DNA from 2 places in the Mesorhizobium marinum genome. Region 1 is predicted to be linked to the other one. Evidence: riboswitches for the same ligand, from Rfam matches in the RefSeq annotation. Region 1 holds a riboswitch; the other holds the start of a gene.
What was found. Region 1 has a riboswitch for S-adenosylmethionine ahead of metA (homoserine O-acetyltransferase MetA). Riboswitches for the same ligand answer to the same signal wherever they lie in the genome.
Positions count from the first base shown of each region.

Region 2: another riboswitch for S-adenosylmethionine. It lies ahead of ABUE31_RS22040 (O-succinylhomoserine sulfhydrylase); the one in region 1 lies ahead of metA (homoserine O-acetyltransferase MetA).

Region 1 covers NZ_JBFOCI010000002.1:208,762-223,303, reverse strand. The annotation lists gene aroB (3-dehydroquinate synthase) at 1-30, shown strand, start outside; gene ABUE31_RS06580 (HlyC/CorC family transporter) at 27-1,292, shown strand; gene ABUE31_RS06575 (BolA family protein) at 1,311-1,613, opposite strand; gene ABUE31_RS06570 (J domain-containing protein) at 1,769-2,386, shown strand; gene cobS (cobaltochelatase subunit CobS) at 2,457-3,443, shown strand; gene cobT (cobaltochelatase subunit CobT) at 3,502-5,400, shown strand; gene ABUE31_RS06555 (esterase-like activity of phytase family protein) at 5,397-6,458, shown strand; gene ABUE31_RS06550 (queuosine precursor transporter) at 6,477-7,163, opposite strand; gene rpmB (50S ribosomal protein L28) at 7,221-7,514, opposite strand; gene ABUE31_RS06540 (DUF3108 domain-containing protein) at 7,757-8,545, shown strand; gene yddG (aromatic amino acid exporter YddG) at 8,574-9,458, shown strand; gene ABUE31_RS06530 (cupin domain-containing protein) at 9,463-9,888, opposite strand; gene gloB (hydroxyacylglutathione hydrolase) at 9,893-10,660, opposite strand; gene ABUE31_RS06520 (class I SAM-dependent methyltransferase) at 10,770-11,516, shown strand; gene metA (homoserine O-acetyltransferase MetA) at 11,553-12,491, opposite strand; SAM riboswitch at 12,536-12,613, opposite strand; gene hisC (histidinol-phosphate transaminase) at 12,746-13,855, shown strand; gene ABUE31_RS06505 (prephenate/arogenate dehydrogenase family protein) at 13,860-14,542, shown strand, end outside.
Region 2 covers NZ_JBFOCI010000010.1:71,306-85,847, forward strand. The annotation lists gene ABUE31_RS22035 (2'-deoxycytidine 5'-triphosphate deaminase) at 1-994, opposite strand, end outside; SAM riboswitch at 1,055-1,132, shown strand; gene ABUE31_RS22040 (O-succinylhomoserine sulfhydrylase) at 1,190-2,380, shown strand; gene apaG (Co2+/Mg2+ efflux facilitator ApaG/CorD) at 2,439-2,831, shown strand; gene ABUE31_RS22050 (GFA family protein) at 2,842-3,300, shown strand; gene ABUE31_RS22055 (Hsp33 family molecular chaperone) at 3,398-4,393, opposite strand; gene argF (ornithine carbamoyltransferase) at 4,507-5,421, opposite strand; gene ABUE31_RS22065 (aspartate aminotransferase family protein) at 5,435-6,628, opposite strand; gene ABUE31_RS22070 (GcrA family cell cycle regulator) at 7,043-7,555, shown strand; gene phoU (phosphate signaling complex protein PhoU) at 7,633-8,349, opposite strand; gene ABUE31_RS22080 (SDR family NAD(P)-dependent oxidoreductase) at 8,592-9,338, shown strand; gene ABUE31_RS22085 (ATP-binding protein) at 9,348-10,613, opposite strand; gene ppk2 (polyphosphate kinase 2) at 10,705-11,604, shown strand; gene ABUE31_RS22095 (glycosyltransferase family 2 protein) at 11,570-13,363, opposite strand; gene ABUE31_RS22100 (enoyl-CoA hydratase-related protein) at 13,704-14,444, opposite strand; gene ABUE31_RS22105 (acyl-homoserine-lactone synthase) at 14,486-14,542, opposite strand, start outside.

The DNA.
Region 1 (14,542 bases):
GCATTCCTCAAGGAGAACCACCCCCGATGAGCCTGGAAACGTGGCTTGTTGTCGGCCTGATCGTGCTGCTCCTGATGCTGTCGTTCCTGTTTTCGGGAACCGAGACCAGCATGACCGGCGCGTCGCGGGCGCGCATTCATTCGCTGAGCGCATCCGGCGACCGCAGGGCCGGGCTGGTCGAGCGGCTGATCGAGCGGAAGGATCGCCTGGTCGGCGCGCTTCTGATCGGCAACAATCTCGTCAACATCCTGGCGTCGGCGTTGGCGACCAGCGTGCTGCTCAAGACCTTCGGCGACAGCGGCGTCATCTACGCCACCATCGTGATGACGGTCGCGCTGGTGATCTTTTCCGAGATCCTGCCGAAGTCCTGGGCGCTGGCCCGGCCGGAACAGTTCGCGATCAACGTCGCCGGCTTCGCGCGGCTGGTCGTCTTCCTGTTCGGCCATCTGTCGTCGATCGCCAACTGGATCGTGCGCGCCCTGCTGGCGCTGTTCGGCGTCAATCTCGCGCGCGACGAAATGCTCCTGACCGGGCATGAGGAACTGCGCGGCACGATCGCCGTGCTCCACCGGGAAGGCGGCGTGGTCAAGCAGGACCGCGACCGCGTCGGCGCGCTGCTCGACCTGCATGAGCTCGAACTGGCCGACGTCATGGTCCACCGCACCAACATGCGCTCGGTCAACGCCGACAACCCGCCGGAGGTCGTCGTGCGCGAGGTGCTGCAGAGCCCGCATACGCGCATGCCGCTCTGGAAGGGCTCGACGGAAAACATCGTCGGCGTGCTGCACGCCAAGGATCTGCTGCGCGCGCTCAACGAGGTCGGCAACGACTTTACGCAGATCGACGTGATGAAGATCGCCTCCAAGCCGTGGTTCGTGCCGGAGACGACCTCCCTGCAGGACCAGCTGACCGCGTTCCTGCGCCGCAAGGCGCATTTTGCGCTGGTGGTCGACGAATATGGCGAGGTCGAGGGACTGGTCACGCTCGAGGATATCATCGAGGAGATCGTCGGCGACATCGCCGACGAGCACGACCTCGACATGCAGGGCGTGCGGCAGGAGGCCGATGGCTCGATCGTGGTCGACGGGACCGTGCCGATCCGCGACCTCAACCGCGCGCTGGACTGGACACTGCCCGACGAGGAGGCGACGACGATCGCCGGCCTCGTCATCCACGAGACGCAGTCGATCCCCGAGGAACGCCAGGCGTTCACCTTCCATGGCAAGCGCTTCGTGGTGATGAAGCGCGACAAGAACCGCATCGCCAGGATCAGGATCAGGCCGGTCGCCTGATCCTCTCGTCCGGGCGGCTCACCAGCGCGTCTTTTCCCCGGGGGCGGCCGGTTCGATCGCCAGCGCATGCACCCCGCCCGCGAGTTCGTCCGCCAGCGCCGCATTCACGGCGCGGTGCCGCTCGATCCGGCTCATGCCCGCAAACAGGGGCGACACAAGGCGCACGCGGAAATGCGTCTCGCCTTCGCCGTCGAACTTGGCGTGATGCCCCGACTCGACGTGATGGTGGCCGGCGTGCAGGTGGCTTTCGTTGATCACCGAAAGCCGCTCCGGGCGGAATGCGCGGCTCAGCTTCTCTTCAATGCTTGTCTGTATCGACATCGGCGTCTCCACTGCCCATATAGGTCCGGCCACGGGCGACAGCGGTCACGAGATCGCGCGTCGGCGCAGGCCGGGTGATTTGTCCCGGTTGGGAATGTTTCCCGAAAATGTCAATTCTTGTATCGCCGGTGCGATGCGCCCATAACGGTCGCGAGATGAAGCCGTATCCGAAATATTTCGAGAAGATTCGGATCCGCCCCGACAAGGAGGCGGAGGTGAAGTCGCATGCGCCGATCTGCCAGTGGGACGGCTGCAAGGAGGCCGGCACGCACCGCGCGCCCGTCGGGCGGATGAAGGAAGGCGAGTATTTCCGGTTCTGCATCGACCACGTGCGCGAATACAACAAGGGTTTCAACTACTTCTCGGGCGTGCCGGATTCCGAGGTCGCGCGGTTCCAGCGGGAGGCGCTGACCGGCCACCGCCCGACCTGGACGATGGGCATGAACGGCGGCGCCCGCTCTTCGCCCGACATGGCGCAGATGCGGTCGGGCCGCGCCGGCTACTACAACCGCATGCGCGACCCCTTCAACCTGTTCAACGGCCCGCGGGACCACCGCCAGCCGCGCGAGCGCAAGGCAAAGCCGCTTGAGGCCAAGGCGCTGGAAACGCTTGGCCTTGACACAAAGGCGACTGGCGAGGCGATCAAGGCGCGCTATAAGGAACTCGTGAAGCGCCACCATCCCGACGCGAATGGCGGCGACAGGGGTTCTGAAGAACGGTTTCGCGATGTCCTGCAGGCCTATCGCGTGCTCAAACAAGCAGGTTTGTGCTAGGCACTGAGTCTGCTAAAGACGCCCCCGAACAAGATTGCATCTGCCGGCGCATGCGCCGCGTGAGGACGTTATGAACAAGGTCGACCGCGACATAGCCAACCTGCCCGACACCACGGTGTCGGTGAAGGACACATTCGGTTTCGAATCCAACATGGTGGTTCCCGCCTATTCGGCGGCCACCGAGCACGTGCCGGATCTCGACCCGGACTATTTGTTCGACCGACAGACCACGCTGGCCATCCTCGCGGGCTTCGCCTTCAACCGGCGCGTCATGGTCTCCGGCTATCACGGCACCGGCAAGTCGACGCATATCGAGCAGGTCGCCGCCCGGCTCAACTGGCCCTGCGTCCGCGTCAACCTCGATAGCCATGTCAGCCGCATCGACCTCGTCGGCAAGGACGCCATCGTCGTCAAGGAGGGCATGCAGGTCACCGAGTTCCGCGACGGCATCCTGCCCTGGGCCTACCAGCACAATGTCGCGCTCTGCTTCGACGAATACGATGCCGGGCGGCCGGACGTGATGTTCGTCATCCAGCGCGTGCTCGAATCCTCGGGCCGGCTGACGCTGCTCGACCAGTCCAGGGTCATCCGCCCGCATCCGGCCTTCCGCCTGTTCGCCACCGCCAACACGGTCGGCCTCGGCGACACCACCGGCCTCTATCACGGCACGCAGCAGATCAACCAGGCGCAGATGGACCGCTGGTCGATCGTCACCACGCTCAACTACCTGCCGCACGACAACGAAGTGTCGATCGTCCTCGCCAAGGCCAAGCACTACCGCGACGCCAAGGGCAAGGAGATCGTCAACAAGATGGTGCGCGTCGCCGACATGACGCGCCAGGCCTTCATCAACGGCGACCTGTCGACGGTCATGAGCCCGCGCACGGTGATCACCTGGGCCGAGAACGCGGAAATCTTCGGCGACGTCGGCATGGCCTTCCGGCTGACCTTCCTCAACAAGTGCGACGAACTGGAACGCTCGATCGTGGCGGAATTCTACCAGCGCGCCTTCGGCGAGGAACTGCCGGAATCCGCCGCCAACGTCGTCCTGGGATAAGCGGGGCGGGCGCAGTCCATGGCCTCATTTATGCGTTCTCCCGGAGGCGTGCTCTAGCATGGCCGGTCCCGGGGACAACACGCGCAACAAGCCGAAGAACGGCTCCGACACCGACGCGTTCAAGCGCGCGGTGACGGTCTGCATGCGCGCCATCTCCGGCGATAACGAACTTGAGGTCGGCTTCGCCAAGGACAAGCCGGCGCTGGCGGGCAACCGCGCGCGGCTGCCCGAACTGCCCAAGAAGCCGTCGCCGGCGGACGTCGCGGTGACGCGGGGCCTCGGCGATTCCATGGCGCTCAGGCGCGCCTGCCACGATATGCGCATCCATACCCGCTTTGCGCCCGAGGGAAAGCAGGCGCGCGCGGTGTTCGACGCCGTCGAGCAGGCTCGCGTCGAGGCGGTCGGCGCGCTCAGGATGACCGGCGTCGGCGACAACATCGGCCACATGCTCGAGGACAAGTACGCCAAGGCCAATCTGGCCGACGTGCGCGACCGCGAGGAGGCGCCGATCGAGGAGGCGCTGGCGCTGATGGTGCGCGAGAAGCTCACCGGCCGCCCGGCGCCGAGGAGCGGCCAGCGCGTCGTCGATCTCTGGCGCGACTGGGTCGAGGAAAAGGCCGGCGCCGACCTCGATCATCTGGCCGGCAACGTCGATGACCAGCAGGCCTTTGCGCGTGTCGTGCGCGAGATGCTCGCCTCCCTCGAGATGGCGCAGGACATCGGCGACGAGGAGAGTTCCGACGACGCCGAGGACAGCGAGGATCCGCAGCCGCAGGGCGAGGAGCAGAGCGAGGACGGCGGCGAGGACGATTCCGGCGCAGACCAGTCGCAATCCGAGGAGCAGGACGCTTCCTCGGAGGAGGAGCAGGCCGGCGAGATGGAAGCCGCCGACGCGACCTCCGACGAGTTCTCCGACGACGACGAGCCCGACGCCGAGACGCCGGGCGAAGCCAAGCGCAAGGACAACCCGTTCGCCGATCTGCCCAGGCAGGTCGACTACAAGGTCTTCACCACCGAGTTCGACGAGACGGTCGGGGCCGAGGAGCTCTGCGAGGAAGAGGAACTCGACCGGCTGCGCGCCTTCCTCGACAAGCAACTCGCCAACCTGCAGGGCGTGGTCGGGCGTCTCGCCAACCGCCTGCAGCGGCGGCTCATGGCGCAGCAGAACCGTTCCTGGGATTTCGACCTCGAAGAAGGGTATCTCGATCCGGCGCGCCTGGTGCGCGTCGTCATCGACCCGATGCAGCCCCTGTCCTTCAAGCAGGAGCGCGACACCAAGTTCCGCGACACCGTGGTGACGCTGGTGCTCGACAACTCGGGCTCGATGCGCGGGCGTCCGATAACGGTCGCAGCCACCTGCGCCGACATCCTGGCGCGCACGCTCGAGCGCTGCGGCGTCTCGGTCGAGATCCTCGGCTTCACCACCCGCGCCTGGAAGGGCGGGCAGGCGCGCGAGAAGTGGCTGAAGGACGGCAAGCCGGCCAATCCCGGCCGTCTCAACGACCTCCGGCACATCATCTACAAGAGCGCCGACGCACCGTGGCGGCGCGCCCGGCGCAATCTCGGCCTGATGATGCGCGAGGGCCTGCTCAAGGAGAACATCGACGGCGAGGCGCTTCTGTGGGCGCACCAGCGCCTGATCGCCCGGCCCGAGCAACGCAAGATCCTGATGATGATCTCGGACGGCGCGCCGGTCGACGATTCCACCCTGTCGGTCAACCCCGGCAACTATCTGGAGCGCCACCTGCGCGCCGTCATCGACCTGATCGAGACGCGTTCGCCGGTCGAGCTTCTCGCCATCGGCATCGGTCACGACGTGACGCGCTACTACCGTCGTGCGGTCACCATCGTGGACGCCGAGGAACTGGCCGGGGCGATGACCGAGCAGCTCGCATCGCTGTTCGGCGAGGAAAGCGCGCGCGACACGCGCCGCGGCGGCCTGAGGCGCGCCGGTTGAACGCGCTCCTGCGGCGCGGGCTGGCCTATGGGCTGTTCGCCGCGGCGGCGCTTGGGCCTGCGCTGTGGCTTACCGCGCATCAGCCGGTCAGGGCAGCCGCCGAGGGAGTCGAACGGCTAGAGGTTTCCGCGAGCCCGATCCGCCAGTTTCGCCTTGGCGTCGCGGGGACGCGTTTCGGGCCGCTCGAATTCGTCGGCGGCCTCGAGCTCTCCTCGGCATCGAGGGATTTCGGCGCGCTGTCCTCGTTCCGGTTCCTGACGCCGGGCGGGGATTTCGTCGGCGTGGCCGACACCGGTTTCTGGTTCTTCGGAACGATCGCGCGCGACGCCGATGGCCGCCCGACCGGCATCGAGAATTTCCGCATGCAGCAGATGTTCGACCGCGCGGGGCGCGTTTCGGACCGCAAGTGGGAAGTCGACGCCGAGAGCCTCGATGTCCGCGACGGGGTGGCGACGGTCGGCTTCGAACGCGACCACCGGATCGCCCGGTTCAAGCTCGATCCGGACGACATGAAGCCGGCGATCGGCGAGGTGGACTTCCTGATCCCGAAGCGGGAACTGAGGCAGAACCGCGGCTTCGAGACGGTGGCGCACGCGCCGCTGGACAGTCGCCAGAAGGGCGCGCTGGTGATCGTGTCCGAAAAGAGCCTCGACAAGCAAGGCAACATCTTCGCCGCGGTCATCGAGGGTCCTGAGAAGGGCATCTTCACGGTCAAGCGCCTCGGCGAGTTCGACGTCACCGACGGCGCCTTCCTGCCGGGCGGCGACCTGCTCCTGCTCGAGCGCAGCTTCTCCATGGCCACCGGCGTCAAGATGCGGCTGCGCCGCATCGCCGGCGAGACGATCGCCAAGGGGGCCGTCGCCGACGGACCGGTCCTCTTCGAGGCCGACATGGGCTACCAGATCGACAACATGGAAGGGCTCGACGTCTGGACCCGCGCCGACGGCGCGCTGGTCGTCTCCATCATCTCGGACGACAACCACTCGATCCTGCAGCGCAATCTCTACCTGGAATTCGTCCTGCACGACGAGCCGCATGAGCAGGCGAGCGACGGCTAGCGCCGTTTCGGGGATGCGTCAGCCGGCCGGCGCCGCCAGCGGCTGTGTCCACCGCGCGGCGATCAGCCGGTAGGGGATGAGCGCGAAGACGGCGATCAGGAGCTTCACGGTCAGGTCGCCGAGCGCCCAGGAGACCCAGCGCGCGGTCTCGCCCGGCAGGAAGCCGAGAAGCGGGGCGCTTTCGAGCGCAAAGGCGTCGTTCGGGCCGACGAAGGCGAAGGCGGCCGAGAAGGCGACGCTGAAGAAGATCGCCGTATCCAGCACCGACCCGGCCAGCGAGCCGAACACCGGCGCACGCCACCAGGACTGCCTGCGCAGCCAGTTGAACACCGTGACGTCGAGCAGCTGCGCCGTCAGGAAGGCGGCGCCGGATGCGACAGCGATGCGCACCAGCCGGTTCGCCGCCGTCTCGAAGCCGATCCAGTCGTAGCGGAACAGCAGCGGAGGAACGACGATCGAGCAGGTCACCGCCAGCATGAAGCCGACAAAGACGATCCGCCGCGCGACGGCCGGCCCGTAGCGCCGGTTGGCGAGGTCGGTGACGAGGAAGGCGAACGGGTAGGTGAAGGCGCCCCAGGTCAGGATGTCGGCGAGTTGCAGGCCGCCGACCTCGCCGTCGACCGGGAACTGGACAAGCACGTTCGAGGCCACGACGACGAGCGCCATGGCGGCCACGAAAGGCACATAGGAGGAGAGCCGAGGCATTTTTTTATCCTGGGTGATGGAACCAGCCGGCGGCCGAAGCCGCCGCGAAACGCACGATCAGGCGACCTGTTCGGCGGCCTTCTTGGCGATCTGCTTCTTCAGCAGTCGGGCGCGCTGCGAAAGTTCGGCGGCGTCCGCCTTGGCGAGGAACGCGTCGAGACCGCCGCGATGCTCGACCGAGCGGAGCGCGTTCGCCGAGATGCGCAGGCGAACGTTCTGGTTCAGCGCTTCCGACATCAGCGTCACATTGACCAGATTCGGCAGGAAGCGGCGCTTGGTCTTGTTGTTGGCATGGCTGACATTGTTGCCAGTCAGGACGGCCTTGCCGGTCAATTCGCACATACGGGACATTTTTCGTACCTTCAGGTCTTCAACAGCCACGAAGCGGCGCACCGGAATGCTGGCACGCAGTCGCTGCAGGCGGCCTTATGGAAAAGTCGGCGTTCCATAGTGGGAATTCACTCCCGCGTCAAGCTGACCGGGACGCTTGCCCGCGCGCCGCTTCCGTTCCACATAATGGCCGGATTTCGCGCCAACATGCCGGCATCGCCGTTCACCCGGGACATGGCGCCGGATTTCGCAGCGAGACCGCGATGCTTCGAGCCTTTCGCATCCTGACCACCCTGCCGGCCGCGCTTGCGCTGCTGGTGCTGCCGTCCCACGCGGAAGGGCCGGTCTACCGGGGCGAGTACACGCTGTCCTTTCTCGGCCTGACGGTGGCGCGCGTCGATTTCGACAGCCGCATCGACCGCGAGGGCTACTCGATCCGCGGCAAGGCCACAAGCGCCGGGCTCGGCGCCTTCTTCTACGACACCCGCGGGACGCTGACCGCGACCGGCCGCTTCAAGGATCGCGTGCAGGCCGACGCCTTCCGCGCCGACTACCGCTACAACGACAAGCCGACGCTGGTCGCCATCGGCTTTTCCGATGGAAACGTCGTCGAGGTGGTCAACGATCCGCCGCTGAAACGGCGCAAGAACTGGGTGCCGATCGGCCCCGACGACCTCAAGGCGACCGTCGATCCGATCGCCGCCACGCTGGTCAAGGCGGACCGGCTCGAGGACGTCTGCAAGGGCGGCGCCCGCATGTTCGACGGCGAGTTGCGCGCCGATCTGACGCTCTCCTTCATGAGCACCGGCCGGATGTCGGTCAAGGGCTTCGACGGCCCGACCGTCACCTGCAGGCTCAAGTTCACGCCGACGGCCGGCTATCGCAAGGGCCGCCGTTCGCTTGAATATCTCAGCACCAAGAGCCGCATCGTCGTGACATTTGCCCAGATCGGCGAAACCGGTGTATACGCGCCGATCTTCGCGACGATCGGCACCCAGGTCGGCACGATCACGGTGCGCGCGCGGCGATTGGAAGCTGGCAAGGCGTCTTGAGCCCTGAGGGCATGCGCCGGAGGTTCGGATGGCGCGCGCGACCCTTATCGGTTTTTCTGCGATCGCGATGTGGGCGCTTCTGGCGCTGCTCACCGATGCGTCCGGCCAGACGCCGCCCTTCCTGCTTTCGGCCATGACCTTCGCCATCGGCACGGCCGTGGGCATCGTCGCCCGGCTCCTGTCGCCGCCGTCGGGACCGAGGCAGCCTGTACCCGTGCAGGTCTGGATCATCGGCATCGGCGGGCTGTTCGGCTACCACTTCTTCTATTTCACGGCACTGCGCAACGCGCCGGCCGTCGAGGCGAGCCTGATCGCCTATCTCTGGCCGCTGCTGATCGTGCTCGGGTCGGCGCTGATGCCCGGCGAGCGGCTGCGCTGGTTCCATGTCGGCGGCGCCCTGCTCGGGCTTGCAGGAGCCGCGCTGATCGTGACGCGGGGCGGCGGGCTGGCCTTCGAAAGCCGCTATGCCTTCGGCTACGCGATGGCCGGCGTCTGCGCCGTTCTGTGGTCCGGCTATTCCCTGCTGTCGCGCCGGTTTCCGGCCGTTCCGACGAGCACGGTCACGTGGTTCTGCGCCGCGACCTCCCTGCTTTCGCTTCTCTGCCACTTCCTGCTCGAGGAGACGGTGCTGCCGGCCACGTCGGGCCAATGGCTCGCTGTCCTCGCGCTTGGCCTGATGCCGGTCGGCGCGGCCTTCTATGTCTGGGACATCGGGGTCAAGCGCGGCAACATCCAGGTGCTCGGGGCGGCCAGCTACGCTGCGCCGCTCCTGTCGACGCTGGTGCTGATCGCGGCCGGTGTCGCCGAGCCCTCGATGCGCATCCTTGCCGCCTGCCTGCTCATCACCGCGGGTGCCGTTCTTGCGGCCAAGTCGATGCTGTTCCAGCGAAGGCCCGCCCGCCAGCCGGCCTGAACCGCTAGGCGTCGGGCCGCCATCCCTCAGGCGCCATTTCGAACTCTGCAAAATCGAAACCGGGGGCGACGGTGCAGCCGACCAACGTCCAGTCGCCCAGGCTTTGCGCCGTCTGCCACCGGCCGGCCGGAACCACCACCTGCGGGCGTTCGCCGCGCTGGAGGTCGATGCCCAGCACCGAGGCTGTCGTGCCGCCCGCGCCGTCGGCGATCCGGATCTCGAGCGGCGCGCCGGCATGGAAATGCCAGACCTCGGCGGCGTCCCGGACGCGGTGCCAGGCCGAGACGTCGCCGTGCTCCAGCAGGAAGTAGATCGCCGTCGAATGACCGCGCCCGCCGTCCTTCCCGTTGTCGCGGAAGGTCTCGACATACCAGCCGCCTTCGGGATGGCGGGTCATGCCGAGGGCGGCGATGATGTCGGCGGCCGTCATGCGGCTAGAAGTTGTCCTTGCGCTTGCGGATTTCGGCGAAGACCTCGGCGTCGGTCGCCTTTTCCATCCCCAGGTTGCGGCGGATGGCCGGGTCGTGCCAGCGCAGGAAGGGATTGGTCGCCAGTTCCTCCGCGAGCGTCGTCGGCAGCGTCGGCTTGCCGGCTGCGCGCAGCTTCTCCACCTTCGCCGCCCGCTCCTTGAGCGCGGAATTGGTCGGGTCGATGGTCAGCGCGAAGCGCGCGTTGGAGAGCGTGTATTCGTGGCCGCAGTAGAGCGTGGTGGCCGCAGGCAGTTCGACCAGCTTGATCAGCGAATGGAACATCACCGGCGCCGGCTTCTCCAGGAGCCGGCCGCAGCCCATGGCGAACAGCGTGTCGGCGACGAAGGCGACGTGCGACTTCGGCAGGTAGTAGCAGATGTGCCCTGCCGTGTGCCCGGGCGTCTCGATGATCTCGACCGGCTGGCCGGCGAATTCGAACTTCGATCCTTCCGACAGTTCGACGTCGATCCCGGGGATCTTGGACGCCTCCGCCTTCGGTCCCACGATCTTGAGGCCGAACCGCTTCTTCAGAGCCAGGTTCGCCTCGACGTGGTCCGGGTGGTGATGCGTGGTCATGATCACGCTCGGCGTCCATCCGGTGCGTTCGATCGCCGCCAGGATGGCCCTTTCTTCGGGGGCGTCGATCAGCGCCGTCTCGCCGCTCACGGGGTCGTGGACGAGAACGCCGAAATTGTCCTCCCGGCACATGAACTGGTCGATCTGCAAGGCCATATCAAGAACTCCAATCTGTTGCGCGCAAGATAGGGCGGCGGTCCAGCCTTGTCATCACGCGGCGGTGACGCGGCTTCAATATTCCATGGCGAGCCGCTAGGGTCGCGGCATGAATTCGGACATCGTCGATCTCAGGTCGTTCTACTCCTCGCTGCTCGGCCGGCTGGCCGAGCGGTCGATCGCCATGGCCATTTCGTCCGTCTGGCCGAAGCTCCCCAACGAGCGCCTGGTCGGCCTCGGCTACACATTGCCCTGGCTCGACCGCTTCGGCGTCGATACCGAGCGCGCGTTTGCCTTCATGCCGGCGACACAGGGCGCCGTCGTCTGGCCGCCGGGCGGGCCCTCGGCGACGGCGCTGGTGTTCGACGAGGAACTGCCGCTGGTCGATTCCTCGATCGACCGCATGCTGCTCGTGCATTCGCTCGAGCACGCCGAAAGCCCGCGCGAGACGCTGAAGGAGGTCTGGCGGGTGCTGTCGCCCAACGGGCGCGTGGTCATCGTGGTGCCCAACCGCCGCGGCGTCTGGGCGCGCTTCGAGCACACGCCCTTCGGCACCGGCAGGCCGTTCTCGCGCGGCCAGCTCAACGAATTGCTGCGCGACGCCAACTTCACGCCGTCCGCCTGGTCGGAAGCGCTGCTGTTCCCGCCGTCCAAGCGCCGCTTCATGATGCGCTTCCACAACATCCTGGAAAGCAGCGGCCGCCGCTTCTGGCCGATCTTTTCGGGCGTCGTCGTCGTCGAGGCGCAAAAGCGCATCTACCAGGGTCTGCCGGTTGCCAAACGGGCTTCGCGCCGCGTGTTCGTGCCGGTCCTCTCGCCGCAGGGCGCCGCGACGCGCAGCCGGTCCGACGGCTGATCTGCGGTCCGGAACTGCTTTCCCGCCGCGGTCAGGTCACGACAGAGCGAGCGCCGGGCGCTGGCCGATGCCCTCGAGATCGAAGGACGTCGTCTGGTAGACCTGGTTGATCCAATTGCCGAACAGCAGATGCGCGTGGGAGCGCCAGCGGTTGAGCGGCGGCCGTCGCGGGTCGTCATCCGGGTAGTAGCCGTGCGGCACCGCGATCGGCGAGCCGGCGGCCACGTCGCGGTCGTACTCTTCCTTCAGCGACGTCGAATCGTATTCGATGTGGTTGAACATGTAGAGCCGGTTGCCCGTCTTCTCGGCGACCAGGCAGGGGCCGGTCGCGTCCGATTCCATCAGCAGTTCGAGGTTTGCCTCAGCGCGGATGTCGGCCGATCTCACTTCCGTCCAGCGCGAAACCGGAATGGCGAAATCGTCGGAGAAGCCGGCGAGGTAGGGCGAGGCCGGGGCATTGTTGCTGTGCCGGAAGACGCCGAAGGCCTTCTTGTCGAGCGTATACTTGGGGATGCGGTGGAAACGCCAGGCGGCCGCCATCGCGCCCCAGCAGATGAAGAAGGACGAATGCACGTTGGACGCCGTCCAGTCGAGGATCCGCGTCAGCTCGTTCCAGTAGGTGACCTCCTCGAACGGCAGCAGCTCGATCGGCGCGCCGGTGACGATGAAGCCGTCGAACTTGCGGTCGGCGACCTCCTCCCAGGTCTGGTAGAAGGAGATCAGGTGTTCCTCGGAGGTGTTCTTGGCCTTGTGGCCGCCGATGCGCACCAGCGTCAGCTCGACCTGCAGCGGCGATGCGCCGATCAGGCGGGCGAACTGGGTCTCCGTGCGGATCTTGTTGGGCATCAGGTTCAGGAGCCCGATCTGCAAAGGCCGGATGTCCTGCCTGAGCGCGGTGCGCTCGTCCATCACCGAGACGCCCTCCCGCAGGAGGATTTCGTGCGCGGGCAGCAGATCGGGTATCTTGATCGGCATCGCAAACTCCAAAACAAAAAACCGGCCTTGCTCGCGCAAAAGCCGGTTCCGACGCAACGGCCCTTTAGCGAGTTGTTTAACGTGGCTGCAAGCCGACCGGCCAAATCACCACGGTGTCCGACCGGTTATCTAAGCCCGGCGAGCCCCGACGTCAACGGTCGCAGCCATGGCGACCCTGCGGCAGTCTCGACATTCGCGGCCGCGGCCTGTATTCCGCAGCGGTCCTCAAGACCGAGGCTTTCCGGATCCGCATCATGACCAAGGCAACCGATCTTTCCCGTCCCCAGCCGCGCGCCGGCATCCTGGATATCGAGGCCTACGTGCCCGGCAAGAGCGGCGCGCACGGGGCTGCCAAGGTCCACAAGCTCTCTTCCAACGAGAATCCGCTCGGCTCGTCGCCGCAGGTCGTCGCCGCCGTGCGCGACGTCGCCGACAGGCTCGAATTCTACCCGGACGGCGCCGCCACCCGGCTGCGCGAGGCAATCGGCCAGGCGCATGGGCTGAACCCCGCCAACATCGTCTGCTCCAACGGGTCGGACGAGGTGCTCGGCCTGCTCGCCCAGGCCTACCTGTCGGCCGGCGACGAGGCGATCTTCACCGAGCACGGCTTCCTCGTCTACAAGATCTACATCCAGGCCGCCGGCGCAGTGCCGGTTTCGGTCAAGGAGACGCAGGAGCGCGCCGACGTCGACGCCATCCTGGCCGCCGTGACGGCGAAGACGAAGATCGTCTTCCTCGCCAATCCGAACAATCCGACCGGCACCTACATTCCCTTCGAGGAAGTGCGCCGCCTGCATGCCGGCCTGCCCGCGCACGTGTTGCTGGTGCTCGACGCCGCCTACGCCGAATATGTCCGCCGCAACGACTACGAGGCCGGCGTCGAACTCGTCGGCAACGCGCAGAACGTCGTGATGACGCGCACCTTCTCCAAGATCCACGGGCTGGGCGGCCTGCGTATCGGCTGGATGTACGCGCCGGCGCATGTCATCGACGTCATCAACCGCATGCGCGGTCCCTTCAACGTCAATGCGGCGGCCATCGAGGCCGGCGTTGCCGCCATGAAGGACCGCGCCCATGTCGAGCGCACCGTCGTCCACAACGACCGCTGGCTGGCCTGGCTGAACGAGGAACTGCCGAAGCTCGGCCTGCGCGTCACGCCGAGCGTCGGCAATTTCGTGCTCGTCCATTTCCCCGCCGACGAAAAGCACTCGGCGGCGAACGCCGACGCCTGGCTGTCGCAGCGCGGGTTCATCCTGCGCCGCGTCGCCGCCTACGGCTTCCCCAACGCCCTGCGCATGACGGTAGGCACCGAGGAGGCCAATCGCGGCGTCGTCTCGGCGCTCGCCGAGTTCCTGAAAAGCTGACGCCATGGCCGAGCCGCTGTTCGACAAGATCGCCCTCATCGGCATCGGCCTGATCGGGTCGTCGCTGGCGCGGAAAATCCGCCGCGAGACGCTGGCCCGCCATGTCGCGATCTCGACGCGCAGCGCGGAGACGCTGGCGCGCGCGCGCGAACTGGATCTCGGCGACAGCTACACCACCGATGCGGCGGAGGCGGCGAGGGACGCCGACCTCGTCATCGTCTCGGTCCCCGTCGGCTCGTCCGGCGCCGTCGCGCAGGAGATCGCGCCGGCGTTGAAGAAAGGCGCCATCCTCACCGATGTCGGCTCGACCAAGGCGTCCGTCATCGCGCAGATGGCGCCGCACGTGCCCGAAGGCGTGCATTTCATCCCCGGCCACCCGCTGGCCGGCACGGAGAAGTCGGGGCCAGACTCCGGCTTCGCCGAGCTGTTCGAGAATCGCTGGTGCATCTTCACCCCGCTTCCCGACACCGATCCCCAGGCGCTGGAGACGCTCTCGGCGTTCTGGCGGCGATGCGGCTCCAACATCGACACGATGGACGCCGAGCACCATGACAAGACGCTCGCCATCGTTTCGCACCTGCCGCACATCATCGCCTACAACATCGTCGGCACCGCGGACGACCTCGAGACGGTGACGAAAAGCGAAGTCATCAAATATTCGGCCTCGGGCTTTCGCGATTTCACGCG
Region 2 (14,542 bases), on a different contig from region 1:
CCTCGTGGCTTCGCACCTCGAGCACGGCGCGGCTGCCGGTGCCGCCGGCGCTGGAATGGCCGAAGCCCGGATCGAAGAAGCCCGCATAGTGAACGCGGAACTCGCCGACCAGCGGGTCGAACGGCGTCATCTCGGCGGCGTAGAGAGGCGGCACGTGCACCGCCTCCTGGCTGACCAGGATGTAGAACTCGTCGGGGTCGAGCACGAGTTCGGGCGCGCCGTGCGCATAGAGCGGCTCCCAGTAGTCGAGCACCTCGTGCGCGGCGCGCCGGTCGACGTCGACCAAGCCGGTGTGGTGCTTTCCCCTGTAGCCGATGAGCGAGCCCGCCTCGCCGCTGAGATCGATCGAGAGGGCGATCCCGCCGCCCGAAATGTTCGGCGGATCGGTGGCGACCAGCGTCTCGGCCCGGTGGAGGACGGCGAGTTCGTCCTCGGTGAGGAGCGCGTTTCCGGTCCTGAACCGGATCTGCGACAGCCGCGAGCCGGTGCGCACGACGATCGGGAACGTGCGCGGGCTGACCTCCAGATAAAGCGGCCCGCCGTAGCCCGGCGCGATCTTGTCGAACTCCTGCCCGCGGTCCGTCATGACGCGGGTGAAGATGTCGAGGCGACCGGTCGAACTCTTCGGATTGGCGGAGGCCGAAATGCCGGCCGGCAGGTTCAGGCTTTCCAGGAGCGGCACGATGTAGACGCAACCGGTCTCCAGCACCGCGCCGTTGGCGAGGTCGATCTCGTGCAGCTTCAGCCGGTCGAGCTTGTCGGCGACCAGGCTGTTCGGCCCGGGCAGGAAGCTGGCGCGCACCCGCCAGGCCCTGTCGCCCAGCCTGAGGTCGAGGCTCGCCGGCTGGATCTGGTCGTGATCGAGGGCGCGCGAAACCGCAAGCGCGCCACTTTCGAAAAGCGCGGCTATCTCGGTGTCGGGCAGGATGCCAGTCTGACGCAATCGCCGGTCTCCGTGCGGCCCCGGCAAGCCATACCATCGCCGTCGGACCATGCTGGCCAAGTGGTTTAGCGAACGGCGCGATTGACGCAAGCCGATGACAGGTCTAAAGGCTCTTTATCCCGTGGTGATTTGGCCGGTCGGCTTGCAGCCACGTTAAACAAGTCGCTAAAGGACCGTCGGGGCTCGAAGCCCATATGGACCGGTTGCGACTTCCGCGGCCGGTTTTTTGTTGTTTGGGGCAGGTCGATGACAAGCAGGAAGCGCAACTGGAAGCCCGCAACGCAGCTGGTCCATTCGGGAACGCTGCGCTCGCCGCACGGCGAGACGTCGGAAGCGATCTACCTGACGCAGGGCTACGTCTACGACACGGCCGAAGCGGCGGAAGCCCGCTTCAAGGGCGAGGAGCCCGGTTTCATCTATTCGCGCTACGCAAACCCGACCGTCGACATGTTCGAAAAGCGCATGTGCGCGCTCGAAGGAGCGGAGGACGCGCGGGCGACCTCGTCGGGCATGGCCGCCGTCACCGCGGCGATCCTCTGCGGTCTCCAGGCCGGCGATCACATCGTCGCCGCGCGCGCCCTTTTCGGCTCGTGCCGCTGGGTAATCGAGACGCTGGCGCCGCGCTACGGCATCGAATCCACGCTCGTCGACGGAACCGACATCGGGAACTGGGAGCAAGCCTGCCGCCCCAACACCAAGCTGTTCTTCCTCGAGAGCCCCACCAACCCGACGCTTGAAGTGATCGACATCGCGGCGGTGGCGGAACTCGCGACATCGCGGGGCGCAAGGCTGGTCGTCGACAATGTCTTCGCCACGCCCCTGCAGCAGAAGCCGCTCCAACTCGGCGCGCATGTCGTCGTCTATTCGGCGACAAAGCATATCGACGGCCAGGGGCGCTGCCTGGGCGGCATCGTGCTTTCCGACAAGGAGTGGATCGACAAGAACCTGCACGACTATTTCCGCCACACCGGGCCGAGCCTCTCGCCCTTCAACGCCTGGACGCTGTTGAAGGGCCTGGAGACGCTGCCGGTCCGGGTACGGCAGCAGACGGAGAGCGCCGCTGAGATCGCCGGCTTCCTGGCCACCCGGCCGGAAATCGCGCGCGTCATCTATCCCGGCCGCGCCGACCATCCGCAGGCAGCGGTCGTCGCCAAGCAGATGGCGGGCGGGTCGACGCTGATCTGCCTCGAACTCAAGGGCGGCAAGAAGACGGCATTCGCGTTCCAGAACGCGCTCGAGGTTGTGAAGATCTCCAACAATCTCGGCGACGCCAAGAGCCTGATCACGCATCCGGCGACGACCACGCACAAGAACCTCACCGACGATGCGCGCGCCGAACTCGGCATCGGCGGCGGCACTTTGAGGCTCTCGGTCGGGCTGGAGGACACCGACGATCTGATCGCCGACATCGGAGAAGCGCTGGATCGCGCCGGGTAGCGCCGCCACAATGTCGCTGATCACTGTGGCTAAGGAGGCTGTAGCGGGAGCAGCGACCATGTACAGCGCAACCACCAACAACATCGCGGTCAGCGTCGAGCCTTTCTACCTCGACGATCGTTCCGATCCGTCCGAAGGCCGGTACGTCTGGGCCTATCGCATAACCATCGACAACCAGTCGGACGAATGGGTGAAGCTGGTCGCCCGATACTGGCAGATCACCGACGGGGCGGGCCGCGTCGAGGAAGTGATCGGCGAAGGCGTGGTCGGCGAGCAGCCGGAGCTCGACCCCGGCGACAGCTACCAGTACACCTCGGGTTGCCCGCTGCCGACGCCGTCGGGCATCATGGTCGGCCGCTACACGATGCAGAACGACAGGGGCGAGCTGTTCGAGATCGATATTCCCGCCTTCTCGCTCGATCTGCCGGGCAAGCCGCGCGTGGTGAACTGAAAGGGACGATATGAGCGCCGAGACCGTTGCCAGGGAAGGCGGCTGCCGCTGCGGCCGTGTGCGGCTGAAGGTCACCAAGCGGCCCCTGATCACCATGGCGTGCCACTGCACGGGCTGCCAGCGCATGAGTTCGAGCGCCTATTCGCTGAGCGCGGCGATCCCGGCCGACGGCTTCGAGGTGACCGAGGGCGAGCCGGTCATCGGCGGGCTGCACGGTGCATCCAGACACTATTTCTGCGGATACTGCATGACGTGGATGTTCACGCGGCCGGAGGGCATCGACTGGTTCGTCAACATCCGTCCGACCATGCTCGACGACGCCAGCTGGTCGCCGCCCTTCATCGAGACGTGGACCAGCGAGGGTTTCCCCTGGGCGAAGACCGCGGCGGTGCACAGCTTCGAGAAACTGCCGCCGATGGAAGCCTATGAAGGGCTGATCAAGCAGTATGCGGAGTGGGAGCTCGCCTGATTTACGGACCCCGCCTGCCGCCAGCGCAGACGCTTGCTCTCCCCCGGCGAGCGGGGGAGAGGTGTCACGCGAGGCGTGACGGAGCGGGGATCGAGCGTCAGTTGGCGGCGACGAACTCGGCCGGATCGAACTCGTAGGACTTCGAGCAGAACTCGCAATTGACCGAGATCCTGCCGTCCTCCGTGCTTTCGACGATCTCCTCGGCTGAGAACCCGTCGAGGATGCCGCGGATGCGTTCGCGCGAGCACGAGCAGACGTCCGCCACCGGCGTCGCTGGAAAGACCCGCACGCCGTGCTCGTGGAACAGCCTGTAGAGCAGCCGCTCGGGCTCGATGGTCGGATCGATCAGTTCGCCGGTCTCGATGGTGCCGACGAGCGCCTGCACCTCACGCCAGGCGTTGTCGATCTCAACCTCGACGTCCGGCGCGCCGTCGCCGCCGTGCAGGTCGCCCATGCGCAGCCTCTCGGGCGATTCCGGCAGGAACTGGGCGATCAGGCCGCCGGCGCGCCAGAACTCGCCCTCGCCCGGACGCACGAGCTTCGCCACCTGGAGCCTGATCTCGGTCGGGATCTGCTCGGACTGGCGGAAGTAGATGTGCGCCGCCTCCTGCAGGGTCGTGCCTTCGAGTTGCACGATGCCCTGGTAACGCTGCGTGTAGGCGCCCTGGTCGATCGTCAGCGCCAGTACGCCGTGACCGAGCAGCGTCTCGGGCGACGCCTCGCCGGCGGCAGCCAGCGCTTCCAGCCGGTCGGCATCGAAGCGCGCATAGGCGCGCAGCGAACCGGGCGTGGTGAAATCGGCCACCAGCATGTCGACCGGACCGTCGGTGCGCGTCTGCAGGATGAACTTGCCCTCGAACTTCAGCGACGAGCCAAGCAGCACGGCGACGAGGCAAGCCTCCGCCAGCAGCCTCGCGACGGGCTCCGGATAGTCGTGGCGGCCGAGAATGCCGTCGAGCAGCGGACCGAGCTGGATGACGCGCCCACGCGCGTCAAGCGCCCCGACCTCGAAGGGGATCACATGGTCTTCGCCGGCAAAGCCGAAATCGCCGAGCTTCTTGGTTGCGTCAGGCACGTTCACGGTTTCCAACATGGCACGTCTCCAGCGTCCGGCGATGCCGCCGTCGCGGAAGCATGCGCGCTACGCCCTGGTTTTCTGGGATGTCCGCCAGATAGGCATCGCCGCGTCCATCTTCAAGCCGGGGCTCAAGCGCCGAGACACCAGGCGAGCACCGCCTTCTGGGCATGCAAGCGGTTTTCCGCCTCGTCGAACACGACAGAGTTCGGGCCGTCGATCACCTCGTCGGTGACTTCTTCTCCGCGATGCGCCGGCAGGCAGTGCATGAACAGCGCGTCAGGCTTGGCCCTCGCCATCAGCGCGCCATTCACCTGGTAGGGGCCGAAGACGTTGTGGCCGCGGGCGCGATGCTCCTGGTTCATCGACACCCAGCAATCGGTGACGACGCAGTCGGCGTCGCGCACGGCATCCTCGGCCGAGTTCGTCAGGCTGACGGCGCCGCCGTTGGCCCGCGCCCACTGGACATAGGTTTCCCCGGGTTCGCTACCCTGCGGCGTCGCGACGTTGATCCGGAAGGAGAAGCGGGCGGACGCTTCCAGCCAGGAATGCAGCACGTTGTTGCCGTCGCCCGTCCAGGCAATCGTCCTGCCGGCGACCGGACCGCGATGCTCCTCGAAGGTCAGGATGTCGGCCATGATCTGGCAGGGATGCGTGTCGTCGGTCAGGCCGTTGATGACGGGAACCGTCGCATGCTCGGTGAGCTCAAGGAGCCGCGCATGGTCGGTGGTGCGGATCATGATCGCGTCGACATAGCGCGACAGCACCTTGGCGGTGTCGGCAATGGTCTCCGAGCGGCCGAGCTGCATTTCCGTGCCGGTCAGCATGATCGTCTCGCCGCCCAGTTGGCGCATTCCGACGTCGAAGGAGACGCGGGTGCGGGTCGACGGCTTGTCGAAGATCATCGCCAGCACCTTGCCGTCGAGCGGTTTCGAACGCTCGCCGGCCTTCAGCCTGGCCTTGCGGGCAGCCGCATCGTCGAGCATGCCGCGCAGATCGGCCGCCGGGATCGCTGACAGATCGGTGAAATGACGAATCCCGGACATGCGTGGCTCCGGCTCAGCTTGCAGCGGCGTGTTGCGTCGACATCGACGCGGCGGCGGCGCGGATCCGGTCGAGCCCTTCGCGGATGTCGGCGTCGGTGATGGTGAGCGCCGGCAGCAGGCGCACCACGTTGTCGCCGGCCGGAACGGCCAGCAACTTGTGCTCCCGCAGAGCCGCGTTGAAGGCCGCGTTGGACACCTTGCACTTGACGCCGAGCATCAGGCCGGCTCCGCGGATTTCCTGGATGACGTCCGGGAACTCGTCGGCGATGGCGGCCAGCCCCTGCTTCATCAGCAGGGCCTTGCGCGCGACGTCGTCGAGGAAACCGTCGGCGAGCAGAACGTCGAGGACGGCATTGCCGACGGCCATGGCAAGCGGATTGCCGCCGAAGGTGGTGCCGTGGACCCCCGGCGTCATGGCGCTGGCGGCCTCTTCGGTGGCCAGCACGGCCGCCATCGGGAAACCGCCGCCGATGCCCTTGGCGACCGCCATGATGTCGGGCGTCACGCCCGACCACTCATAGGCGAACAGCTTGCCGGTGCGGCCGACGCCGCACTGGACCTCGTCGAAGATGAGCAGAAGGCCATGCTTGTCGCACAGTTCGCGCAACCGCTTGAGCGACTGCGTCGGGAAGGCGCGGATGCCGCCCTCGCCCTGCACCGGTTCCAGCATGATGGCCGCGGTCTCCGGACCGATCAGCTTCTCGACGGCGTCGATGTCGTCGAAGGGGACCTGGTCGAAGCCGGCCGCCTTCGGGCCGAAGCCCTCGAGGTACTTCTGCTGGCCGCCCGCGGCGATGGTCGCCAGGGTCCGGCCATGGAAGGCGCCTTCGAAGGTGATGACGCCGAAACGCTCGGGATGGCCGTTCACAAAGTGATAGCGGCGGGCCGTCTTGATCGCGCCTTCGATGGCCTCGGCGCCGGAGTTGGTGAAGAACACCCGGTCGGCGAAGGTCGACGCCACCAGACGCTCGCCGAGACGGCGCTGTCCGGGCACCTCGTAGAGGTTGGACACGTGCCAGAGCTTGCCAGCCTGCTCGGTCAGCGCGGCGACAAGGTGCGGGTGGGCGTGGCCAAGCGCGTTGACGGCGATGCCGGCGCCGAAGTCGAGGTATCGCTCGCCGCTGTCGGTAGTCATCCAGCAGCCTTCGCCCCTCTCGAAGGCGAGGGGCGCCCGGGCATAGGTATCGAAAAGCGCCGAACCGCTCATTATATGCGTCTCCGGATCCGCATCCGGGCGCCGCCGCCTAAGCGACCGCTCGGCCCGTGCAGCGGCCAAAAAATCAAAAAGCCGCCCAAGCGGCGGCCAACCGGGGCCATATTGTGGTTTTCGGGCGTGAAGTCAACGAAAAGGTCGCATTTGAACTGTGTCACACTCCATTGCCGGCAGGTCCAGCGGACGACTTCGGACATGCTTCCGGCAAGTTGGGGAAAACCGAAGATTCCGAATCGTGTTGCACCGGGGACTCTTGTCACCGAGTCAGCCGATGGAGTAATTTGCAGCCAATAAAAGCCTATATCTCGTGCGGCTACCCTAATCCGAAGCGTATATGTGGTGTCGACCCCGACAGCCTCGGGACGACGTCGGATTCCGGATTCCGCACAGCACCTGGAGCGCACAGCCATGAACTGGACGGACGAACGGGTCGAACTTCTTCGTAAACTGTGGTCGGAGGGGCTGAGCGCCAGCCAGATCGCAGCCCAGCTCGGCTCGGTCACCCGCAACGCCGTCATCGGCAAGGTTCATCGCCTGAAGCTGTCGAGCCGCGGCCGCGCCACGGCGTCGCCCGCCCGCCAGAAGAAGACCGTCTCGGGATCGACCGCCACGCGCAGCGTCACCCGGACGGCGACCGTCACCCGCTCGGTGACGACCATCGGCGCCACGGCGCTGCAGGCCCAGTTCGACGCAGAGCCGGTCGCGCGCTATCACCAGCGGCCGGTGGAGGACGTCGTCGTGCCGATCTCGCGCCGGCTACAGCTGGTGCAGCTATCCGAACGCACCTGCAAATGGCCGAACGGCGACCCGCTGACCGAGGAGTTTTCCTTCTGCGGCAACGATTGCGCCGAAACCGGGCCCTACTGCACCTATCACTCCCGCATCGCCTTCCAGCCGGCCGCCGAACGCCGCCGGCGCTGAAGGCAGGACGCTGCATCCGCAATGCCGGATAGCCGGCGTGAAATTGGCCGTGTCTGAGAAAAAGCGGACGTGAGCGGCTAGCCGGCGTCGTCCTTGAACACCACGTTGTGGCTCTTGTCCTGCTTCGGCCGGTCGATCGGCATCTGCTCGCCGGTCACCACGTAGTAGACCGTCTCCGCGATGTTGGTGGCGTGGTCGCCGATACGCTCGATGTTCTTGGCGCAGAACAGCAAATGCGTGCAGGGCGTGATGTTGCGCGTGTCTTCCATCATGTAGGTCAACAGCTCGCGGAAAAGCGAGGTGTACATGGCGTCGATCTGGTCGTCGCGGTCGCGCATCAGCGCCAGCTTCGCTACGGAGCGCGAGGCATAGACGTCGAGCACGTCCTTCAGCTGCGTCAGCGCCAGTTCGGCAAGCGCCTGCAGGCCGCGGAAAAGGCTGAGTGGCTGGCGCCCCTCGGTCACGGCGACGACACGCTTTGCGATGTTCTTGCCGAGATCGCCGACGCGCTCGAGATCGGCGGCGATGCGGATGGCGCCGATCACCTCGCGCAGGTCGTCGGCCATGGGCTGGCGCTTGGCGATCAGCACGATCGCCTTGTCGTCGACCTCGCGCTGGGCGTCATCGAGGAAGGCATCGTCCGCGATCACCTTGCGTGCCAGACCGGCATCGGCGTTGACCAGGGCCAGCACCGACTGGTCGACCATGCGTTCCGCATGCCCGCCCATGGCGGCGAGGCGGTTGCCGAGATATTTCAGCTCCTCGTCATAGGAGCGGACGATGTGCGTGTTCATGGCAGTCTGCGCGACTCATGCATGTGGGATCGTTGATCGTCCTGATAGGCTAACCGCGTGACAGAAAAAAGAAACAGGCGACAGACAAGGCATCGCATGTTTTCGCGGCCGCCCTCTTCAAGCAGCGCAAAGCATCGTTCGAGTCGAGCCTGAACACCATCCTCCCTCCCCGCAATCGCAACCCTTGACGAAGCCAGCCACTTGTTGTCAGTCGAAACTGACCAAACGTCTGGGGAAGAACCATGAACAGCATCGACCTCAAGGGGCAAACGGCAGTCGTCACGGGCGGAGCGCAGGGCATCGGCTTCGCGATCGCGCGGCGCCTGCTGGCATCGGGCGCAAGGGTCAGCCTGTGGGATCGCGATCCCGACGCGCTGGCGAAGGCGACCGCGGCGCTCGGCGAAGGCGCCTCGGCGAAGCAGGTCGACATTACCGACCTCGAGGGTTTGCGCCGCGTGCATGCCGAAACCGAGGCGGAAGCGGGGCCGGTGTCAATCCTGGTCAATTCGGCAGGCGTCGCCGGCAACAACGCGACGCTGGAGGACTACGACCCGGACGAATGGCGTCGCGTCGTCGAGATCAACCTCAACGGCACCTTCTACGTGAACAAGGTCGTCATTCCGTCGATGAAGGCGAGGAATTATGGCCGCATCGTCAACATCTCGTCCGTCGCCGGCAAGGAAGGCAACCCGAACCTTTCCGCCTATTCCGCCGCCAAGGCCGGCGTGATCGGCCTTACCAAGTCGCTCGGCAAGGAACTCGCCAAGTACGATATCGCGGTCAACGCCGTGACGCCGGCAACCGCCAACACGCGGATCCTCGATACTCTGACCAAGGAGTTCATCGACTACATGCTGGTGCGCATTCCGCGCGGCCGCTTCCTGGAAGTGGACGAGGCGGCCTCGATGATCGCTTGGCTGGTCAGCCGGGATAACAGCTTCACCACGGCTTCCGTGTTCGACCTCTCGGGCGGGCGCACCACCTACTGATCGCAGGCGTCAGGCCACCGGGAGGTGGACGGTGAAGGCGGCTCCTTCGCCGATGGTGGACTTGATGGTCAGGCGCGCGTTATGGCGCGTCAGGATGTGCTTCACGATCGCAAGGCCGAGCCCCGTCCCCTTGCGGCTTGTATCGACATCGACGCGGTAGAAGCGCTCGGTGACGCGGGGGATATGCTCCTCCGGAATGCCCGGGCCAAAGTCCCGGATGGTGACCGCGACTTCCGGTTCCGGTCCGCCTTTCCTCTCGATCGAGACGACGACGCGACCGCCGGACTGCCCGTATTTGCAGGCGTTCTCGAGCAGGTTCTCGAAGACCTGGAAAAGCTCGTCGCGATCGCCCCTCGCCTCCGCCGGCCCTTCACCAAGATCCTGCTCTATGACGACGCCGGAATCCCGCGCGAGGGGGGACAGCGAGTCGATCACGCTGACCACGATCTGGCGCACGTCGACCAAGGCGCCCGGCGGCAGGTAGGGCTTCATTTCAAGACGCGACAGCGACAATAGGTCGTCGATCAGCCGCGCCATGCGGGCCGTCTGGTTCTGCATGATCTGCAGGAAGTGATCACGCGCGGCCGCGTCGTTCCTTGCCGGACCGCGCAGCGTCTCGACAAATCCGGATATGGAGGCGAGCGGCGTTCTCAGTTCGTGGCTGGCATTGGCGATGAAGTCGGCCCGCATGCGGTCGATGCGCCGCGTTTCGCTCTGGTCCTTGAAGATGACCACATAGAGACCCGTGCCCCGGCCGATCGCCGTCAGCGTCGCCCTGTAGACGCGCTCGATCGGCACGCGCTCGACATAGTCGACGACCTCCGCCTCGCTGGCGCCCTTGCGCACGCGCTCGATCGCCGACTGGATCTCGGGCGCCCGGAACTTCATCAGGAGCGACAGACCCGGGGCGATGGCGCCGAAGGCCCCGCGCGCCGCGTCGTTGACATGGACCGCGGTTCCGGCGGCGTCGAACACGATCAGCGGGTCGCTGACGGCGGCGGCAAGGTTCTGCGCGGACAGAGCATCCAGGCTGCCGCCATCGGCCGCCGCGCGGGCCGCCCGGAGTTGCCCGCGGGTGCGCTTCGGAGCCAGCGCCGCAGCGGCGGCGAGGAACAGGACGGCACCGGCAACGATCGCCGGCCGGGCCCCGGCAACGGCGCCGACCACGCAAAGCGCGGCGACGCCCGCAGCCAGCATCCAGCGGTTCGCGGCCAGTCTTCCGACGACCAGGCTCACCGCGCGGCGTGTCTGTTCTTTGCGTCTGGTCTCGTCCATCGGCTTCCATTCGGCGGCGGCGGAACTTCGCTATGGACCACCGCGAAGCCACCCAATAGCATGCCTTTCATGACAAGAAAGGGTGTCGGCGATGGACGCGACGAACCAGAACACGCCACCAAAGGCGGAACCGCTGAAGATCAAGGTGGCGGGCGTCGAGCGGGTGTTCGACATCAATGACCCGGTGCTGCCCGACTGGGTCGAAAAATTCGCGCTGACGTCCGACGGCTACCCCTACGACAAGAAACTGAAGAGGGAGGACTACGAGAAGTCGCTGGAGGCGCTGCAGATCGAACTGGTCAAGCTGCAGGCGTGGCAGCAGGCCACCGGCCGCCGCGTGCTGATCCTGTTCGAGGGACGCGACGCCGCGGGCAAGGGCGGGACGATCGGCGCGATGCGCTACTACATGAACCCGCGCACCGCGCGCAACGTGGCGCTGCCCAAGCCGACGGAAACCGAGCGCGGGCAATGGTATTTCCAGCGCTACGTGGCGCATTTCCCGACTACCGGCGAATTCGTGACCTTCGACCGCTCCTGGTACAACCGCGCCGGCGTCGAACCGGTGATGGGATTTTGCACGCCCGAGCAGCACAAGGAGTTCCTGAAGGAGGTTCCGCGCTTCGAGAAGATGATCGAAGGGGACGGCATCCATTTCTTCAAGTTCTGGCTCAACCTCGGCCAGGAAATGCAGTTGAAGCGGTTCCACGACCGGCGCCACAGCCCGCTGACGAACTGGAAGTTCTCGCCGATGGACATCGCCGGCATCACGCGCTGGGACGACTACACGAAGGCGCGCAACCTGATGATCAAGGAAACCCACACAGACTACGCGCCATGGACGATCGTGCGTTCGAACGACAAGCGGCGGGCGCGCATCGAGGTGATCGGGCACGTGTTGCGGTCGCTCGACTACACCGGCCGCGACCTCGGGGTGATAGGCAAGGCGGACAACAAGATCATCGGGCAAGGACCAAAGCGCCTGCAGGACTAGGCGGGCGCGCCCGCCGCATCGGCCGGTGCGGCGTCTTTTCCCAGAGATACGGTTCACGACACAGCTGCCAGACCGCCCGCCAGGCAGCGATGGACATCATCATCCAATAGACCGGGGTGAACAGTACCACCTTCCAGAAGCCGAGCTTTTCGCGAACCTTCAGCACCTGCCATCCGAGCAGCAGGAAGGACAGGTATCCGCAAGCGACGTTGACGATGTCGATGGTGAGCAGCGTCGATTTCCAGCGGCTTGTCGGCCGGTCAAGCGCGATCTCGATCGCCAGGATCAAGCCGGTGCCCAGCAGGAACGGGTGGGCGAGCGCCGACAGCACCATGCCGCCAAAGAGTATCTGTCCGACAAGGAAGGAACCGGGGCCCAACTGGCGCAGGAGACGCACGGGTTGACGCATGTGGACCAGCCAGGTCTGCATCCAGCCCTTCAACCAACGGGTTCGCTGCGGCAGCCAGGTGGCGATCGTCTCGGGCGCCTGCTCCCAGGTCGGACAGTCGATCGTTTCCGTGCGATAGCCGAAACGGGCGAGCCGCATGCCGAGATCGGCGTCCTCCGTGACGTTGAACGGATCCCAGCCGCCGACCTCGTCCAGCGCCGATCGCCTGAAATGGTTCGACGTGCCGCCCAATGGAAGCACGAGCCGCCTGGCCGAGAGCCACGGCAACATCGCGCGAAACAAACCAGCGTATTCGAAGGCGAACATCCTGGCGAGAATGCCCGCGCCGCGATTGGCGATCTCAAGCGGGGCCTGGAGGCAGGCGACTTCCGGCGGCGATTCATTGAACTTTGCCCAGACATGAAGCAGTTGACGAGGATCCGGATGATCCTCGGCGTCGTAGAGCGCGACGAACTCGCCCCTGGTGAGCGGCAACGCGTAGGCGAGCGCCTTCGGCTTGGTGCGCGGTCCGGCGACAGGCACCTCGACCACTTCCATGTTCGGCGGAAGCGAAATGGCGCGAAGAGCGCCCAGGGTCGCCCGGTCATCCATCTCGCAGACAAGCTTGATCTCCAGCCTGCTTTTCGGCCAGTCGATCCGCTGAAGGGCGGCGACGAGTTCCGACACCACGTCGGCTTCGCGGTGGAGTGCGACCAGGACCGAGTAGACGGGCATCCTGCCTCGCGCTTCCGGCACAAGCTGCCGATGCTTGCCGCGAACGGCGGTGAGCGCCGCGAAGCGCAGCGCGACACACGTCAGGAAGATCACCGAAAAGACGAGATGCAGGGCAAACCACGTGTCGCCCGGCGCCAGCCAGAAGGCGACGGGCAACGTCGCCAGGAACGCGCCGACGACCAGGCCCTGCCAAGCGTTCGCGACGATGCGGGCCGACTGTTCCGGATAGCGGTCGAAAAGGCTGGAGATCGCGTGCCGGGTCAGTGCTTCCCGGACGCGCAGGAGAAGCGCCGCGCGCATGGCCCCCGGCGCGACGAGCTTCAGCCTGTCGCGCAGTCGAGGGCGGTCCGCGATCAGCCGACCGAGCCTTGAAAGGCCGACGCCGTCAGGCACGATCAGATAGCTGGCAGCGCCATCCTTTCCGGCGAGCTTGAAGGGCACGTGCCACGATCGTCGCCGCAGGCAGGCGGTGGCGAGTTCATCGGAGACGATGAGCCGGTCCGGATCGACCGCGAGCAAATGTCCGACCTGCAGTTCCTCTGCGAGCGCGCGGACGAAGTCGGCTTCCGTGACGAGACCGGACACAAGCAACTCGGTCTGGAAATCCGTGCCGTTGCGAGACGCGAGCGCAGCCACACAGGCGGCATCTCCGGCCGGCAGGCGGAGGCGGCGAATGACCGGCATCCACTCCAGTAGCTGCGGAAACAGGTGGACGGCGAATTCGTAGCCGTCTCCGCGACCATGCTCCGCAAGGGCGGCCCCTTCGAACGACATATCCCGAGGGACTGCCGCATCGTTCAGATGTGGCAGATCACCGAACAACATTGCGCTTCATGCCGATCCCCGATCAGCTTATCGCACGTCCCCTACCGCCTATTTGTTGCGGCATTTCAGCCTAACCTAAAACAAAGGCAAGTCAAACGAGAAGATATGTTTGCGCCGGCGACATCTATATTCTTGCTGAAAGGTATTCCGCTCAGGCGGCGAGACGGGCGATCCTCGCAAGCCTGCGAAGCGTCGTTTCGTCCTGCAAAGCCCTGTGGAAGAGCGTGATCTCCTCGTCGATGCGATCACACAGGTCGTCGCCGTCGCCGCGCAGGAGATGGCGGGTTTGCCGCAGGGCCTCGATCGGCTTCTTGGCCAATTGCCGCGCACGCGCGAAGGTCCGCTCCTCAACGTCGCCCACGGCGATTTCGGCGACCACCCCAAGGGTCATCGCCTCTTCGGCGCCGAGGGTGTCGCCGAGGCAGAAGAAGCGGAACGCGGCGGCATAACCCATCCGTTCCGGCGCCAGGATGCTGGTGGCGGCATCCGGAACCAGGCCAAGATCCACGAACGGCACGCGGAAGGTGCTCTGGCCGGACGCAACCACCATGTCGCAATGGAAAAGCATGGTGCAGCCAACACCGACCGCGTCGCCGTCGACGCAGGCGAGGATCGGCTTCGGATAGGTCGCGAGCGTGCGGAACATGCCTGTGACCGCCTCGATCAGTCCGGCGTGCTTGGTCGCGTCGAGGAACTCCGAGAGGTCGCCGCCGAGGCAGAAGCAGCCGGCAAGCCCGCGCAGGACGACGACGCGAACCTCGTCGTCGCCGGCGGCCTCGCGAAGCGTCGCGGCGAGCCGCTCGTATGCCTTCCGGTCGAGCAGCGGCCGCCCGTCGTCGGCGGCGACGGTGATCGTCAGGATATGACCCTTGAGCTCCGCCTGCGGACGCATGCCCGCCGCGGCGCCATCGACGGGAAGGTCGGTCGTCATCGTCACGATGCCTGTCGCTGGTCGAGCATGTCGGGATAGCCGCGCGCCAGCACGGGGGC